One region of the Sphaerisporangium sp. NPDC049457 genome, then DNA from elsewhere that is predicted to be linked to it. Evidence: predicted binding sites of a transcription regulator. Region 1 holds the regulator's gene; each other region holds the start of a gene.
What was found. Region 1 encodes HrcA, which represses chaperone genes, less so after heat shock. Its sites were predicted from a motif close to TTGGCACTCTCNNNNNGAGAGTGCCAA; they were not measured.

Region 1 (4,209 bases):
AGGGGGAGGACGCGGCCGCCCGCCGCCTGCGGTCACGGCCGCGCCGCACCAGCACGACGATCGTGGTGACGACCGCGAGGAGGAACCCGGCCGCCGGGATGAGGAGCAGGAAGGCGACGCCGCCCGCGAGCGCGCCGGTGTCGGCGGTCAGCGACCTGCCGACGCCGAACAGCGCCTGCTTGCCGGCCTCGGCCCGGCAGCTCACCTTGTAGGCGCCCGGAGCGGGCACGCCGATGTCGAACACGGCCTCCCAGACCCGCCCGTCGGCGCCCACCGTCTGGGAGGTCTTGGGCGAGGTCAGGCCGACCTTCTGGCCGGCGGCGTCGGTCGCGAGGCAGGTGACGTCGGTGGGCCCGGACGCCGAGGCGTACAGGATCGGCCTGTCCTTGGGGTCGAGCGTGAGCGACACGCTGCCGCCGCTCTGGAACGTCCGCGTCGGCGCCGCGTCGGTGATGGTCTTGAACAGGCCGCCGGCGAACCCCACGACGCCCACGACGCCGCAGATCACGGCGAGGAGCCAGGCGAGCACGATCCACAGCACGCGCGGCCGCACCGGGCCGGGCGCCGCCGGGGCCGGCGAGGCGTACAGGGGGTGCGCGGCCCCGGACGGAGGCGTCCCGTAGGAGGGCCCGCCGTACGCGGGGCCGCCCGAGGCGCCGTACGGCCCGCCGCCGGAGGCGCCGTACGGGGAGGGACCGGCCGGGGCGCCGTAGGGAACGCCGTAGGGGGCGCCGTACGAGGGCGACCCGGACGGCGGGCCCTGGGGGCGCGGCGGAACCTGCGAACCCGAGGAGTCCTGGCGCGGTGACCGCGTCGTGGCGTCGGTCAAGCGTGGATCGTTCTCGCTCATGGGAGGAGTGTGGGCGGGGTCACTTGCCGACGGATAGCAAGCCGCTTGCCACCGGCGGGGCGGGCCGTTTCCGGCCTGTTCGCGGGGCCGGCGCGACGGGACGGTGAGAGGGTGATCCCCGGTACGCGGCGAGGGTGGCAGGGCATGAGTTATCGCACCCCGTGGCCGGGAGCCGTACACTTGGCACTCGGGAACACTGAGTGCCAGACCAGGCGTTTACGCAGGCACGAACGCGAGGCAGGGAGGTGAGCACGTTGCTCGATGACCGTAAGCTGGCAGTTCTGCGAGCCGTAGTCGAGGACTTCGTGTCCACCAACGAGCCGGTCGGGTCGAAGGCGCTGGCGGAGCGTCACAATCTGGGGGTCTCTCCCGCCACCGTGCGCAACGACATGGCCGTGCTCGAAGAGCAGGGCTACATCACACAACCTCACACGAGTGCGGGGCGGGTTCCCACCGACAAGGGCTACCGGCTGTTCGTCGACCGGCTGTCCCAGATCAAGCCGCTGTCGGCCGCCGAACGCCGCGCCATCGAGACGTTCCTGGCCGGCGCCGTCGACCTCGACGACGTCGTGACCCGCACGGTGCGGCTGCTGGCGCAGCTGACGCGCCAGGTGGCGGTGGTGCAGTATCCTTCGCTGATCCGCTCCACGGTCCGGCACGTCGAACTGGTGCCGCTCGCCGAGCGGCGCATCATGCTTGTGGTGATCACCAACACCGGCAGGGTCGAGCAGCGGGTCGTCGACCTGCCCGACGTGGTGGGGGACGACCAGGTCGCCCACCTGCGGGCGGTGCTGAACGCCAGCCTCGACGGATGCCGCCTCGGCCGCGTGGCCGAGACGGTGGCCGACCTGCCCGAGCGGCTTCCCGAAGAAGACCGGCCGATGGCGGCGACCATCCTGTCGGTCCTCCTGGAGACCCTGGTCGAGCGGCACGACGAGAAGATCGTCTTTGCCGGCGCGGCCAACCTGGCGGGCGATTTCAGTGTCGGCCTGCGCGAGGTGCTGGAGGCGCTCGAAGAGCAGGTCGTGCTGATGCGGCTGCTCGGCGAGGCGAACGACCCCTCCGCCCTCACCGTGCGCATCGGCTCCGAGAACCCCTACTCGGGGCTTCACGGCACCTCGATCGTCGCCGCCGGGTACGGTTCGGGCGACAATGAACTGGCTCGGCTCGGAGTGCTGGGCCCGACGCGAATGGACTACCCGGTGACGATGGGAGCGGTGCGCGCAGTGGCACGCTATGTCGGCCAGATCCTGGCGGGGTCCTAGGTGGCCCGCGACTATTACGGCATCCTCGGGGTCCGCCGTGACGCCAGCCAGGACGAGATCAAGAAGGCGTATCGCCGCCTCGCACGTGAGCTGCACCCTGACGTCAACCCCGACCCCGCGACGCAGGAGCGCTTCAAAGAGATCAACCAGGCGTACGAGGTCCTGTCGGACCCGAACAAGCGCCAGATGTTCGACCTCGGCGCCGACCCGTTCGGCGGCGCGGGAGCGGCCGGGGCGGGAGCGGCCGGCTTCGGCGCGGGCTTCCCGTTCAGCGACATCATGGACGCCTTCTTCGGCGGCGGCGCCGGGGCGCGCGGCCCCCGTTCCAGGGCCAGGCGCGGGCGCAACGCGACGATCCGGGTCGAGCTCGACCTGTCGGAGTCGGCGTTCGGCACCACGCGTGAGCTGGTGGTCGACACCGCCGTGCTGTGCGAGGTGTGCCAGGGGTCGGGCGCGGCGGCCGGCACCCATCCGGACACCTGCGACATGTGTCACGGCCGCGGCGAGATCTCCCAGGTCACTCGGTCGTTCCTCGGCCAGGTGATGACCGCGCGGCCCTGCCCCCAGTGCGGCGGGTTCGGCTCGGTGATCCACCACCCGTGCCAGGAGTGCTCCGGCGACGGCCGGGTCCGCACCCGGCGCACGATCAAGGTGCGCATCCCGGCGGGCGTCGAGGACGGCACGCACATCCAGCTGGCCGGCGAGGGCGAGGTCGGCCCGGGCGGCGGCCCCCCCGGCGACCTGTTCCTCGAGATCGTCGAGCGGCCGCACGACACCTTTGAGCGGCGCGGCGACGACCTGCACTGCACGGTGCAGATCCCGATGACCGCGGCGGCGCTCGGCACGATCCTCACCGTGCAGACGCTCGACGGGGCCGAGGAGCTCGACGTACGGCCGGGCACACAGTCCGGCCAGGTCATCCCGCTGTACGGCAGGGGCATCCAGCGGCTCAACGAGACCGGCAGGGGCGATCTGCTGATCCACGTCAACGTGGAGACCCCGACCAAGCTCGACCAGGCCCAGGAAGACCTGCTCAAAGAGCTGTCCAAGCTGCGCGGCGAAGAGCGCCCGCCCGGCAAGTTCGCCCCCGGCCAGCAGGGCTTCTTCTCGCGGCTCAGGGACGCCTTCAACGGCCGATGAACGGCGGTGTGCGGTGAGCGTGCCGGTGTTCCTCTCCGGCGACCTGTCCGGCGCCGAGATCGTTCTCGGCGGCCCCGAGGGACGGCACGCCGCCGCCGTGCGGCGGCTGCGCGCGGGCGAGCGCGTCGATCTGACCGACGGCGCGGGAGCGGTGGCCGAATGCGTGGTGCGCGAGGCCGGGAAGGACTTCCTGCGCCTCGGCGTGCTCGGCCGCCGTACGGTCCCCGCGCCGGAGCCGCGCCTGGTCGTCGTCCAGGGCCTGCCCAAGGGCGAGCGGGGCGAGCTCGCGGTCGAGATGATGACCGAGGCCGGGGTGGACGTCATCGTCCCGTGGGCCGCGGCCCGGTGCGTCACCCAGTGGAAGGGCGAGCGCGCGGCCAAGTCGCTGGCCCGCTGGCGCTCCACGGCCCGCGAGGCGGCGAAGCAGGCCCGGCGGTTCCACCTGCCCGAGATCACCGAGCAGGCGACCACGGCCGAGGTCGCCGCCCTGCTGCGCGGCGCCGCCGCGGCGGCCGTCCTCCACGAGGAGGCCGCCGTGCCGCTTTCGGCCCTGCCGCTGCCCGCGAGCGGCGACATCGTCATCGTGGTCGGCCCCGAGGGGGGCATCGGCGACGACGAGCTCAAGCGCTTCCAGGAGGCCGGCGCGGCTTCGGCGCTGCTCGGCCCGACCGTGCTGCGCACCTCCACGGCGGGCGTCGCCGCCGCGGCCGTCCTGCTCAGCCGCTCGGGCCGCTGGTGAGCGTGAGCGCTCTCCGGCTCCGCTGACGCGGCGCCCATCGCTTTCCGGCGCGGGCGCTACTCCTGGGTCATGTTCTGGGTGGTGGAGTCGGCCTCGGTGGTCATCTGGGGGGTGACCGTGGGAGCCGGGGGCTCGGTGGGAGCCGCTGAGGCGGTCGGCGCCGGGGGCTCCACCGTCGGCTTGGGGTTGGCGGTGGCGGTCCTCGTCGGCGTCGG
Region 2 (4,209 bases), on a different contig from region 1:
ATCGGTTGACGGCACCTTGGGTTGGTAGTCCGGACCCTGGGATCTGAGGGCTTGCGGGCGTTGATGCCCATTGGTCGGGGTGTGGGGTGCCGTCGTGCGGGGCGAGGCTGGCGGCCGTCGTGCTGGGCGAGGGCATGGGGTATCGCCGCGCCGGGCAGGCGTATCCGGGGCTCGGCGGGGAGAGGCCAGGTGGTCTGCGTCTCCGGCAAGGGCGGCGCGACCACGAGCCAGATGGCCACTGCGCCGCCATGCCGGGTCGGCCTGGTCTTCCCACCGACGCCTGCAGGCACGGAAGGAGGTGGTCGGAAGCGGGGATTAGGGGAGTTCGAAGGGGAGTTTGATGCCGTTCAGGGCGTCGCCGCATGGGCAGGCACGGTCGAGGGGGAGCTCAGCGACGACCGAGCCGACGAGGGCGCGCATGCGCTCGCTGTTGGCGGCGAAGAAGGCGAAGACCTCGTCTTGGGTGACGCCCTCGCCCGCGTCGACGCCCGCGTCGTGGTCGGTGACGAGCGACAGCGAGGTGTAGCAGAGCGCCAGCTCGCGTGCGAGGACGGCCTCCGGGTGGCCGGTCATGCCGACGATGGACCAGCCGTTGGAGCTGAACCAGCGTGACTCTGCCCGTGTGGAGAAGCGGGGCCCCTCGATGATGACCAGGGTGCCGCCGTCAACGGCGTTCCAGCCGTCGGCCTCGGCCCGGGAGTAGGCGAGGGCTCTGCCGACCGGGCAGTAAGGGTCGGCGAAGGGGACGTGCACCGCGCCGCCCGTGTCGTAGTAGGTCTGCACCCGGCCGGAAGTGCGGTCGACCAACTGGTCGGGGATCACCAGGGTGCCGGGACCGTACTCGGCGCGCAGGGAGCCGACGGCGCTCGGCGCGATCACCTGGCGCACGCCGAGGGAGCGCAACGCCCAGAGATTGGCCCGGTAGGGGATGTGGTGCGGCGGGAAGCGGTGATCCCGGCCGTGGCGCGGCACGAACGCCACCGTGCGGGAGCCGATGCGGCCGACCGTGATGGTGTCGCTCGGTGACCCGTACGGGGTGGTGATCTCGACCTCTTCGGCGTTGTCGAGGAGAGAGTAGAAACCCGAGCCGCCGATGACCCCGATGTCAGCTGTCATGACCATGCGCCCGAGATTAGCGTCCTGGGCGCGGGGCGGAGAGAGCGGATCGTTAGCCTGTGGAAAACTCGGTTGCCGGTTGCCGGTTGCCGATTGTCGTTGTCGGCGGGAGTGCTCGCCGGGTCGGTGCTCAGTGGGCCGACATGCTCGGCGGGCGAGGCGGCCGCGCCCTTCTCGCCGTGCTCGGCCGCTTTTCGCCGTGCTCGATGCCCGGGCGCGGCGGCGCTCACCAGGGGGTGGGTGGTGGGTTGTACGGCGTGCGCGGCCGTACAACCCGGACAGGCGTCAGGCGGCGGAGGTGCTGGGCGTGGTGCTCGCGGAGGCGGGCTCCTTCTTCGCCGGCGTGCTGGAGCCCGAGTCGGACGAGCCGCCGGCACCCGAGGAACCGGTGGAGCTCGACGAGCCGGTGGACGTCGTCGACGTCGTGGACGTGGTGGTCGAGGCGCCGGAGGAGCGGTTGTCCGTCCGGTAGAAGCCCGAACCCTTGAACACGATGCCGACGGCCGAGAACACCTTGCGCAGCTGACCTTGGCAGTTCGGGCACGTGGTCAGCGGGTCGTCGGTGAAACGCTGGACGACCTCGAGCCCTTCACCGCAAGCGGTACAGGCGTACTGGTAGGTGGGCACGCGCTCCTCCTCAATATGGCTCAGCATGGCTCAACGCAGATTGGCACTCTACCGCTGCGACTGCTAATGGTACGCAGCCGATTAGGCTAAACGCCACCCGGACGGGTTCTAATCCCTGTCCTCGGTCATGAGACCGGGGCCGGTTGGGGGCGGCCGGAACGGGTCGAGGCGGCGGCCGGGTCATTCGCCGCGTTCGCCGTACCAGCCGGCGAGCTTGCCACGGCGGCTGACCGCTCGCAGGCGGCGCTCGACGATGTTGCGGCACGCGGCCGTGGTCACGACGAGCAGTTGGTCCCCCGCTCGCAGCCGCGCGGTGCCTTCGGGGACGAACGATCGGCCCTCCCGCACGACCATGGTGACGGCCGCGTCGGACGGCAGCCGCAGCTCGAAGATCTCGACTCCGTGCAGCCCGGAGCCCGGCGGGATGGAGACCTGCAGCAGGTCGGCGTTCAGCTCCTCCAGCGGCGCCGCTTCGACGCCGAGGTCGCGCGCCTCGGCCGGAGCGCTGACCCGTAGGAGGCGGGCCAGGAACGGCAGCGTCGGCCCCTGCACCATGGTGAAGACGACCACGATGACGAAGACCTCGTTGAACACCCCTTTGGCGCCGGTGATCCCCGCGGCCCACGGAATGGTGGCGAGCACGATGGGCACCGCGCCGCGCAGGCCGGCCCACGACAGGAACGCCTGCTCCTGCCAGGACAGCCGGTCGGAGCCCGACACGCGTACGACCAGGGCGGAGAGCACCACTGACAGGGGACGGGCGACGAGTAGCAGCACAAGCCCGGTGATCAGCCCCGGAATGACCATTGCTGGCAGTTCGAGCGGGCTGGCGAGGACGCCGAGCATGACGAACAGTCCGATCTGTGCCAGCCATGCGGCTCCCTCGGCGAAGCCGCGAGTCGGTACCCGGTGGGGCAGCCGCATGTTGCCGAGCACCAGCGTGGCCAGGTAGACGGCGAGGAAGCCGCTACCGTGCAGCAGCGCGGCGCCGCTGTAGGCCACGAAGGCGAGGGCGAGCACGGCGATGGGGTACAGACCGGACGCCGGCAGGGCGACCCGGCGCAGGGCGTAACCGCCCAGGGGGCCGACCGCGAGGCCGACGGCGGAGCCGATGCCCAGTTCGACCGCGGCGTCCAGCACGACATGCCCCACGCTGGGCATCGGCGTGCTGACCTGGCTGAGCATGATGACGACGATGACCGTCGGCGCGTCGTTGAATCCGGACTCGGCCTCCAGGATGCCGGACAGGCGTTCGGGGAGGGGCAGGCGCCGCAGGACGGAGAACACGGCGGCCGCGTCCGTGGACGCCAGGATGGCGCCGAGGAGCAGGGCCGTGCGCCAGTCCATGCCGAGCAGGTAGTGCACCGCTGTGGCCAGCGCGACGATGCTCACCGCGACTCCGACGGTGGCGAGGACGACCGCGGGGGGCACGGCCCGCCGGACGTGATCCCAGTTGGTGGTGAGACCGCCTTCGGCGAGGATCAGCGCCAGCGCCGCCAGGCCGATCTGCTGGGCGAGCCACGCGTTCTCGAACTGCAAACCCAGGCCGGCCTCGCCGAGCAGGATTCCGAAACCGAGGTAGATCAACAGGCTGGGCAGGCCGGTGCGGTGGGCCACGCGCACCGAGGCGATGGCCGCGATGACGACGATCGACGCGAGGAGCAACCAGAAATTCAGATTCACTGGCTCCCCTCCATGTCGCGGTCCATTATGTCGTATTCGTATTGGCCACTACCACGAACAACAGCTATGAGCTACCGTCACACCCGACACAAACGACGTCGTACAACCGGTTCTCAGGGGACGAAATTGGCCGACGACACTTCCCCGGTCCTGGAGAGCGCGAGGAAGGACCATTACGTCGACGGCGAGGAGGTCGTCCCCCTGGCGGCGTCCGAATCGCCCTGGTCATCCGGGTCGCCCGAGCCGCCCGAGCCGCCTGAATCGCACGGAACGCCCGAGTCGGCCGAGCCGGTGCGGCGGCCCGACGTCGCCAGACCGCGCAAGAAGCGACGGCTCTTACGCCGACTGTCGATCGCGACCGGGCTGGTTCTCGCCATGGTGGTGGCGGCGGGGTTCGCGGTCGTGATGGAACGTCAGATCACGCTCAACGGCAATATCGAGCGTATCCCTGGAGCGTTCCCGGAGGAGGCGGGGCGGCCGGGCAAGGCCGTGGGCGACGCGCAGAACTGGCTGCTCATCGGATCGGACAAGCGGCCGGGCGAGTCGGGTTCCCAGCGGGCCGACACGATCATGATGGTTCATGTCCCGGCCGACCGGGAACGGCTCACTCTCATCGCAATCCCCCGCGACTCTTATGTCCGCATCCCCGGCCACGGAAACAACAAGATCAATGCGGCGTACGCGTTCGGCGGCCCCAAGCTGCTGATCAAGACCGTCGAAGGCCTGACCAAGGTCCGCATCGACCATTTCGCGGCGTTGAACTTCAAAGGGTTCATCACGATG
Region 3 (4,209 bases), on a different contig from region 1:
AAGCTCCTTCACTCGCGGGCGGTCGGCCGCACGGCGGTGGGGTCGGTCCGGTCGTCTTGCGTGGCGAATCAGGCGGGTCGGCCATCGATCAGGCGGAATCCCGCGCGCTGGCCAACTGTAGTGCTTCGGCTGGAGACTTTCGGGGCCGACTTTAAAACATCGTGATTATCGCTATATTGCCCTGATTTGACGGCGGGACAGGAGTCGTCCCAGGTCAGGATGGGTCGCAGATGTACGCGAAAGGGCGCTCGCCGATGCGGGTCAGCACCACGACACACGAATTATCCCCGGAAAGGTGCAAATCTCGCCGCAAGCGTTCCAAATCCAGTGCCGAGCCGCGTTTCTTCAGCGTCACCGCGCCGATGCGGCGTTCGCGGAGCGCGGCGCGCAGGCGTTTCAGCGAGAAAGGCAGCGTGTCCAGGACCTCGTACCGCGACGCCCAGGGCGTGCTCGCGGGGACGTCTCCGGTGATGTAGGCGATCTGGGGGTCGAGCAGGCGACCGGACACCTGGGCGGCCACCTCGGCCACGAGGTGCGCCCTGATCGCGGCGCCGTCCGGTTCGTACAGATATCGCCCGACCGGTCCGTGGTCGGGCGGCCCGAGGGACGGGTCGGCGGCCATCGTGTGCCCAGAGGGCAGCAACGTCGCGCGCCGCAGCGTCCGCGGCTCGTCGGCGCCCGCCGCAAGGGCGGCCGTCGCAAGGGCGCCGGTCCACAGCACGGCCTCCTTGACCTCGCCGCGGTAGGAGACCCATTCGGCCTCGGCGCCGGCGGGGATGAACTCGTACGGGATGCCCGGCGCGACCTTCAGGCAGGCGGCGCGAGCCCGCGACACCATGTCGAGCACCGCCGGCCACGGCGGCGAGTAGGCCATCGGGTCGAATACCCGCCTGCCGGTGGACCGCCGGGCCGGGTCGGCGAACAGCACGTCGTACGCGGCCGGGTCGGCCTCGGCCGCGTCGGCGGCGCGGACGGTGACCCGGCCGCCGAGGTCCAGGGCGACGACGTTCGCCCGCGCGACCTCCACGGTGAGCGGGTCGAGGTCCAGGGCGTCGACCTCGCACCCGGCGCGGGCCAGGGCGATCAGGTCGCCGCCGATGCCGCAGCAGGCGTCCACCACCCGCGTGCCCGGGGAGAACCGGCGGGCGCGGTGGGCCGCCACCTCGGCGCGGGTGGCCTGCTCCAGCCCGTCGGGGGTGAAGTACATGCGTGCGGCGTCCTCGCCGAACTTGACGGCGCCGCGTGCCCGGAGCCGGGCCTGGGTGAGCGCGGCCGCGGCGAGCGGCGCGTCGAAGGTCTTCCTGAGCCGGCTCGCCGCCGCCACCGGGTCTGTGCCGTCCGTCACAGCGCCCACGGCCTCGCCGAGGGCCTTCTGCCCGTGAGGGGTCAGCAATTCGCGGAAGGCGTAGAGGTCCACGCCTCCCGACGCTATCGCGCGCGCCGTGGCGGTGCGGCACCACTCCGCCGCCACGCGAGCGCACCCCCATACATGGACAAAGCGGGCGAGTCGTACGGTGGGCGAAGGCCCGGCTGACCTGGGGCGGCCTGTCCGTGTTGACTGCGTCGGCGGCCTTGCATACTGTTCAGTGTTGGCACTCACCTAGTGAGAGTGCCAACTAAAAATGCGACGAGGCAGGTCTGACACCCGCGACGGCAGGCCGCTGGTCGCCTCTTCAGCTCATCATCACAATCTGAAGGGGAGGTCCGATCGTGACGACCGCCACCAAGGTTCCCGTTAAGCCGCTCGGCGACCGCATTGTGGTCCAGCCGCTTGAGGCCGAGCAGACGACCGCTTCCGGTCTGGTCATCCCGGACACCGCCAAGGAGAAGCCGCAAGAGGGCAAGGTCCTCGCGGTGGGCCCCGGCAACTGGGACGAGGACGGCGAGAAGCGCATCCCGCTCGACGTCAAGGAAGGGGACGTCGTCCTCTACAGCAAGTACGGCGGTACCGAGGTCAAGTACGGCGGCGAGGAGTACCTCGTGCTCTCCGCCCGTGACGTTCTCGCGATCATCGAGAAGTAAAGCCCCGGGCGCGTAAGCGACCACCTGTACGGAGCCTTACAAAAACGCGTGTCAAGCCCCGGGCCCTTATCGCAAGGCCCGGGGCCTTGATGCTGGGAGGACTTAAATGCCCAAGATCTTGGAGTTCGAGGAGGACGCGCGCCGCGCTCTGGAGCGCGGCGTGAACGCCCTCGCGGACGCCGTGAAGGTGACCCTCGGGCCGCGCGGCCGCAACGTCGTCATCGACAAGAAGTTCGGTGCGCCGACCATCACCAACGACGGCGTCACCATCGCCCGTGAGGTCGAGCTCGAGAAGCCGTACGAGAACCTCGGCGCTCAGCTCGCCAAGGAAGTCGCCACCAAGACCAACGACATCGCCGGTGACGGCACCACGACCGCCACCGTGCTCGCCCAGGCGATGGTCCGCGAAGGTCTGCGCAACGTCGCCGCCGGCGCCTCGCCGCTGTCGCTCAAGCGCGGCATCGACCTGGCCGCCCGCGCGGTCAGCGACCGCCTCCTCGAGCTTTCCCGCCCGGTCGAGGACAAGAAGGAGATCGCCAATGTCGCGACGATCTCCGCGCAGGACGCCAAGATCGGCGAGCTGATCGCCGAGGCGTTCGACAAGGTGGGCAAGGACGGTGTGATCACCGTCGAAGAGTCCAACACCATGGGCCTGGAGCTGGAGTTCACCGAAGGCCTCCAGTTCGACAAGGGTTACCTGTCGCCGTACATGGTGACCGACCCCGAGCGCATGGAAGCGGTCCTCGAGGACGCTTATGTCCTGCTCAACCAGGGCAAGGTCGGCTCGATCGCCGAGTTCCTGCCGCTGCTCGAGAAGGTCGCCCAGACCAAGAAGCCGCTGTTCGTGGTCGCCGAGGACGTCGAGGGCGAGGCCCTGGCCGTCCTGGTCACCAACAAGATCCGTGGCACGTTCACCTCGGTCGCCGTCAAGGCGCCCGGCTTCGGCGACCGCCGCAAGGCCATGCTGCAGGACATCGCGATCCTGACCGGCGGCCAGCTGATCTCCGAGGAGCTCGGCCTCACGCTCGCCAACGCCGGCACCGAGGTGCTCGGCACGGCCCGCCGCATCGTGGTCACCAAGGACAGCGCGACCATCGTCGACGGCGCCGGCGACCCGCAGGCGATCCAGGACCGCGTCCGCGAGATTCAGCACGCCATCGAGCAGACCGACTCCGACTGGGACCGCGAGAAGCTCCAGGAGCGCCTCGCCAAGCTGTCCGGCGGCATCTGCATCCTGCGCGTCGGCGCGGCCACCGAGGTGGAGCTCAAGGAGAAGAAGCACCGCCTTGAGGACGCCATCTCCGCGACCCGCGCCGCGATCGAGGAGGGCATCGTCTCCGGCGGTGGCTCCGCGCTCGTGCACCTCGCCAAGGACCTCGACGACCTCGGCCTGACCGGCGACGAGGCGACCGGCGTCTCCATCGTCCGCCGCGCGCTCGTCGAGCCCGCCCGCTGGATCGCCGAGAATGCCGGCCTCGAGGGGTACGTCGTCACCGCCAAGACCGGCGAGCTGCCGGTCGGTCACGGCCTCAACGCCGCGACCGGCTCGTACGGCGACCTGATCGCCGACGGCGTCATCGACCCGGTCAAGGTCACCCGCTCGGCCGTGCAGAACGCCGCGTCCATCGCCGGCATGCTGCTCACGACCGAGGTCCTCGTGGTCGACAAGCCCGAGGAGGAGGCTCCGGCCGCCGCGGGCCAGGGTCACGGCCACGGTCACGGCCACTGATCCGATCAATCGGCCGAAGCACGGCTCCCGCCGCAGTGCGGGGGCCGTGCTTTTTTGTATCGAAACGATTTTGCCGCCTCGGATTTGACCGGGAAGGTAAACCGACCGGTGCGGCGAAGCGTCGGATGCGCCGCGCCGTGCGGCCTGCAAGCTGGTGCGACATCTAACGAATATCCGACGAATTCGGGTCGCGAGTGAAATATGCAAACACTACTGTGTTCACTCGATTACCCTCGGTTATCGTCGCGTCAATGTGACCAATCCGTATCCGTTCACTATGACGACATGCGCGATCGTGGCGGGCATCATGCCTAACGTGACCGAGGGATGCGTCGCCGACGCCAAAACTGGGGTAAGGCTTGCGACGAGATCGGACGAGTCCGACCTCAGGGATCTGACGAGCCTTGCCGTGCAGGGAGATCGCACCGCGATCGAATCACTGCTCGGGCAACTTCGCC
Region 4 (4,209 bases), on a different contig from region 1:
CGTCGCCCTCTCGTGCCGCGAATGCGGCACCAGGTACGACCTCGGCCCGATCTTCGCCTGTGCGGAGTGTTTCGGGCCACTCGAAGTGGCCTACGCCTGGAGTGCTCCCGCAGCCGCCGAGGGTGCGGTGACCCGGGAGCAGATCGAATCGGGTCCGACGAGCATCTGGCGCTACCGGGGGCTGCTCCCGGTGCCCCGCGACGTCGCGTCCCGCCCCAACCTGGCCCCCGGCTGGACGAAGCTGGTCAAGGCCGACAACCTGGCCCGTGAGCTGGGCCTGCGCAGCCTGCACGTCAAGGACGACTCCGGCAACCCGACCCACTCGTTCAAGGACCGGGTCGTCGCCATCGCGCTGGAGGCCGCCCGCAACTTCGGCTTCCACACCCTGTCGTGCTCCTCCACGGGCAACCTCGCGGGCGCCGTGACGGCCGCGGCGGCGCGCGCGGGGCTGGACGCCTGCGTGTTCATCCCGTCCGACCTCGAAGAGGCCAAGATCGTCATGGCCTCGGTGTACGGCGGCCGCCTGGTCGGCATCGAGGGCACCTACGACGACGTCAACCGGTTCTGCTCCGAGCTCATCGGCGACCCGCTCGGCGACAAGTGGGGCTTCGTCAACGTGAACCTCCGGCCGTACTACGCCGAGGGCTCCAAGACCCTGGCCTTCGAGATCGCCGAGCAGCTCGGGTGGCGCGTCCCCGACCAGATCGTCATCCCGGTGGCCTCCGGCTCCCAGCTCACCAAGATCGACAAGGGCTTCAAGGAGCTGATCCGGCTCGGCCTGGTCGAGGACCGCCCGTACAAGATCTTCGGCGCGCAGGCGCAGGGCTGCTCGCCGGTGTCGGCGGCGTTCAAGGCGGGCCACGACATCGTGCGGCCGGTGAAGCCCGACACCATCGCCAAGTCGCTCGCCATCGGCAACCCCGCCGACGGCCCCTACGTGCTCGACATCGCCCGCCGCACGGGCGGCGCGGTCGAGGACGTCACCGACGCCGAGGTGGTGGACGCCATCCGGCTGCTGGCGCGCACCGAGGGCATCTTCGCCGAGACCGCCGGCGGCGTCACCGTCGGCGTGCTCCGCAAACTGGTCGCCAACGGCCTTCTGGATCCAGAGGCCGAGACGGTGGTGCTGAACACCGGAGACGGTCTCAAGACACTCGACGCGGTCTCCGCGGAAGCGAGGCCCACCGCGGTCATCCGTCCCTCGCTCGACGCATTTCGTACGGCTGTCGCCGACAACTCCTGAAAGGGCCCGATTAATGAGCGTTTCTGTGCGGATTCCGACGATTCTTCGTACCTACACCGACGGAGCGTCGGAGGTGAGCAGTGAGGGGGCGACCCTTCGCGAGGTGCTCCAGAAGCTCGACGCCGACTTCCCCGGAATCGGGGCCCGTATTCTGGACGAAACGGGCAAGATTCGCCGTTTTGTCAACGTGTATGTCGGAGAAGAGGATGTCCGATTTGTGGAGGGGCTCGACACCGCCACTCCTGAGGGGGCGCACGTCTCGGTGATCCCCGCCGTCGCCGGAGGCTGACCTCCGCGGACTTCGCGTCCTTCCCGCGGGCGGGCGGCCTCCCGAGACCCGCCGCCCTTCCGCAGGCGCCCCACGCCCATGCGTCCCAGGTGGATGCATGGGCGTCCGCATGTCCGGGGGCCCTGAACGGCCGGCTGACTATCATAATAGAAGTGCTTACTAGGCCCTCCGTTAGTGTAATTGTCAACTAACTAAACGCGAGCATAAATGGCGGCGTGCCGCTGAGAGCGAACGTCAAGTAGTAGTTTCCTGATTGACTCTGTTGCTTCAACCCTTGCCACAGGTATGGTCGAGGACGATCGACGTGGCCGAGGAGTTCGCATGCGTCTCGCCACTGAAGGTCACGGGTCCCGCGGAGGAGTGGGCGGGGTCCGGAGCCCAGCAAGAGGAGTCGGAAAGTGGCGCAGGGCACCGTCAAATGGTTTAACGCGGACAAGGGCTACGGCTTCATCGCGGTAGACGGTGGTAAGGACGTGTTTGTCCACTACTCAGCGATCATGTCCGAGGGATATCGGTCCCTTGAGCAGGGTCAACGAGTGGAGTTCGAGATCACACAGGGTCAGAAGGGTCCTCAAGCGGAGGCCGTGCGCACTGTGTGACGCGACCGGCGTCCGTCCGGTCGATGACGAAGATCCACTAGTCTCTCAGTCCAGCAGTTGGAAGGTTCGGTCTGTCATGCACCAAGACGGGCCGGGCCTTCCTTCATGTCTCCCTGCATGGTCCTACCGCCCAGCCTGGCCGTTCGGGCCAAATATTGGGCATACGGTCTGAGAAATCCTTGTGCCGCCCAGGTCATAGGGGTTGTCGCTTGCACTCGACCGGGTAGAGTGCTAAACAGTTCGTTGGCACTCTCCTGTCGAGAGTGACAAACCTGGATCGAGGCGATGGGGCCTGGCGATCCGCGGCGACAGGTGCCGTGGGGGCCCGGGTCTAATGCCGTCGCGGGCGTCGGCTCGATCCGATGCAAGCCACCCTGTATCTGGGAGGTCTAGCCGTATGGCAGCCAAGATGATCGCGTTCAACGAGGACGCCCGGCGCGGTCTCGAGCGCGGTATGAACCAGCTCGCCGACGCCGTCAAGGTGACCTTGGGTCCCAAGGGCCGCAACGTCGTGCTGGAGAAGAAGTGGGGCGCGCCCACGATCACCAACGACGGTGTCTCCATCGCCAAGGAGATCGAGCTCGAGGACCCGTGGGAGAAGATCGGGGCCGAGCTCGTCAAGGAGGTCGCGAAGAAGACCGACGACGTCGCGGGTGACGGCACCACCACCGCCACCGTGCTCGCCCAGGCACTGGTTCGCGAGGGCCTGCGCAACGTCGCCGCCGGCGCCAACCCGATGTCCCTGAAGAAGGGCATCGAGGCCGCCGTCGAGCGCGTCAGCGAAGAGCTGTCCAAGATCGCCAAGGACGTGGAGACCAAGGAGCAGATCGCCTCCACCGCCTCCATCTCCGCCGGCGACACGCAGATCGGCGAGATGATCGCCGAGGCGATGGACAAGGTCGGCAAGGAAGGCGTCATCACCGTCGAGGAGAGCAACGCCTTCGGCCTGGAGCTCGAGCTCACCGAAGGCATGCGCTTCGACAAGGGTTACATCTCCGGTTACTTCGTGACCGACCCTGAGCGCATGGAGGCCGTCCTCGACGACCCCTACGTTCTCATCGTCAACTCCAAGGTGTCGGCCAACAAGGACCTGCTCCCCCTGCTCGACAAGGTCGTGCAGGCCGGCAAGCCCCTGGTGATCATCGCTGAGGACGTCGAGGGCGAGGCCCTGGCCACCCTGGTCGTCAACAAGATCCGCGGCCTGTTCAAGTCCGTGGCCGTCAAGGCCCCCGGCTTCGGCGACCGCCGCAAGGCCATGCTCGGCGACATCGCCATCCTCACCGGTGGCCAGCCGATCAGCGAGGACGTGGGCCTCAAGCTCGAGACCGCCACGCTCGACCTGCTCGGCCGCGCGCGTCAGGTCATCGTCACCAAGGACGAGACGACCATCGTCGACGGCGCCGGCGACCCCGAGCAGATCGCCGGCCGGGTCAACCAGATCCGCGCCGAGATCGAGAACACCGACTCCGACTACGACCGCGAGAAGCTCCAGGAGCGTCTCGCCAAGCTGGCCGGCGGCGTCGCCGTCATCAAGGCCGGCGCGGCGACCGAGGTCGAGCTCAAGGAGCGCAAGCACCGCATCGAGGACGCCGTCCGCAACGCCAAGGCGGCCGTCGAAGAGGGCATCGTCCCCGGCGGTGGCGTGGCCCTGCTCCAGGCGGGCGCCAAGGCGTTCGACAAGCTCGAGCTGTTCAACGACGAGGCCACCGGCGCCGCGATCGTCCGCAAGGCGCTCGAGGAGCCGCTGAAGCAGATCGCCGTCAACGCCGGCCTCGAAGGCGGCGTCGTGGTCGAGCGTGTCCGCAACCTCGAGACGGGCGTCGGCCTCAACGCCGCGACCGGCGAGTACGTGAACATGCTGGACAACGGCATCATCGACCCGGCCAAGGTCACCCGCTCGGCGCTGCAGAACGCCGCCTCCATCGCGGCGCTGTTCCTCACCACCGAGGCCGTCATCGCCGAGAAGCCCGAGAAGACCCCTGCCGCTCCCGCCATGCCCGGCGGCGGCGACATGGACTTCTGAGCCACCAGGCTCACGCAGAACCCGAAAGGGCCATCCCCGGACTCCGGGGATGGCC

Region 2: the regulator HrcA is predicted to act here: its motif matches at 1,784-1,810, upstream of ACZ6QO_RS26635 (FmdB family zinc ribbon protein).
Region 3: the regulator HrcA is predicted to act here: its motif matches at 1,590-1,616, upstream of groES (co-chaperone GroES).
Region 4: the regulator HrcA is predicted to act here: its motif matches at 2,375-2,401, upstream of groL (chaperonin GroEL).

The regions. Positions count from the first base shown of each region.
Region 1 is NZ_JBVJHR010000002.1:216,522-220,730, forward strand. It holds gene ACZ6QO_RS04325 (hypothetical protein) at 1-850, opposite strand, end outside; gene hrcA (heat-inducible transcriptional repressor HrcA) at 1,105-2,115, shown strand; gene dnaJ (molecular chaperone DnaJ) at 2,116-3,255, shown strand; gene ACZ6QO_RS04340 (16S rRNA (uracil(1498)-N(3))-methyltransferase) at 3,269-3,994, shown strand; gene ACZ6QO_RS04345 (hypothetical protein) at 4,051-4,209, opposite strand, start outside.
Region 2 is NZ_JBVJHR010000018.1:25,946-30,154, reverse strand. It holds gene ACZ6QO_RS26640 (S-methyl-5'-thioadenosine phosphorylase) at 316-1,122, opposite strand; gene ACZ6QO_RS26635 (FmdB family zinc ribbon protein) at 1,402-1,770, opposite strand; gene ACZ6QO_RS26630 (potassium/proton antiporter) at 1,924-3,426, opposite strand; gene ACZ6QO_RS26625 (LCP family protein) at 3,553-4,209, shown strand, end outside.
Region 3 is NZ_JBVJHR010000010.1:62,014-66,222, forward strand. It holds gene ACZ6QO_RS17245 (class I SAM-dependent methyltransferase) at 215-1,417, opposite strand; gene groES (co-chaperone GroES) at 1,711-2,022, shown strand; gene groL (chaperonin GroEL) at 2,129-3,751, shown strand; gene ACZ6QO_RS17260 (sigma-70 family RNA polymerase sigma factor) at 4,059-4,209, shown strand, end outside.
Region 4 is NZ_JBVJHR010000018.1:182,834-187,042, reverse strand. It holds gene thrC (threonine synthase) at 1-1,243, shown strand, start outside; gene ACZ6QO_RS27290 (MoaD/ThiS family protein) at 1,257-1,532, shown strand; gene ACZ6QO_RS27285 (cold-shock protein) at 1,931-2,131, shown strand; gene groL (chaperonin GroEL) at 2,529-4,154, shown strand.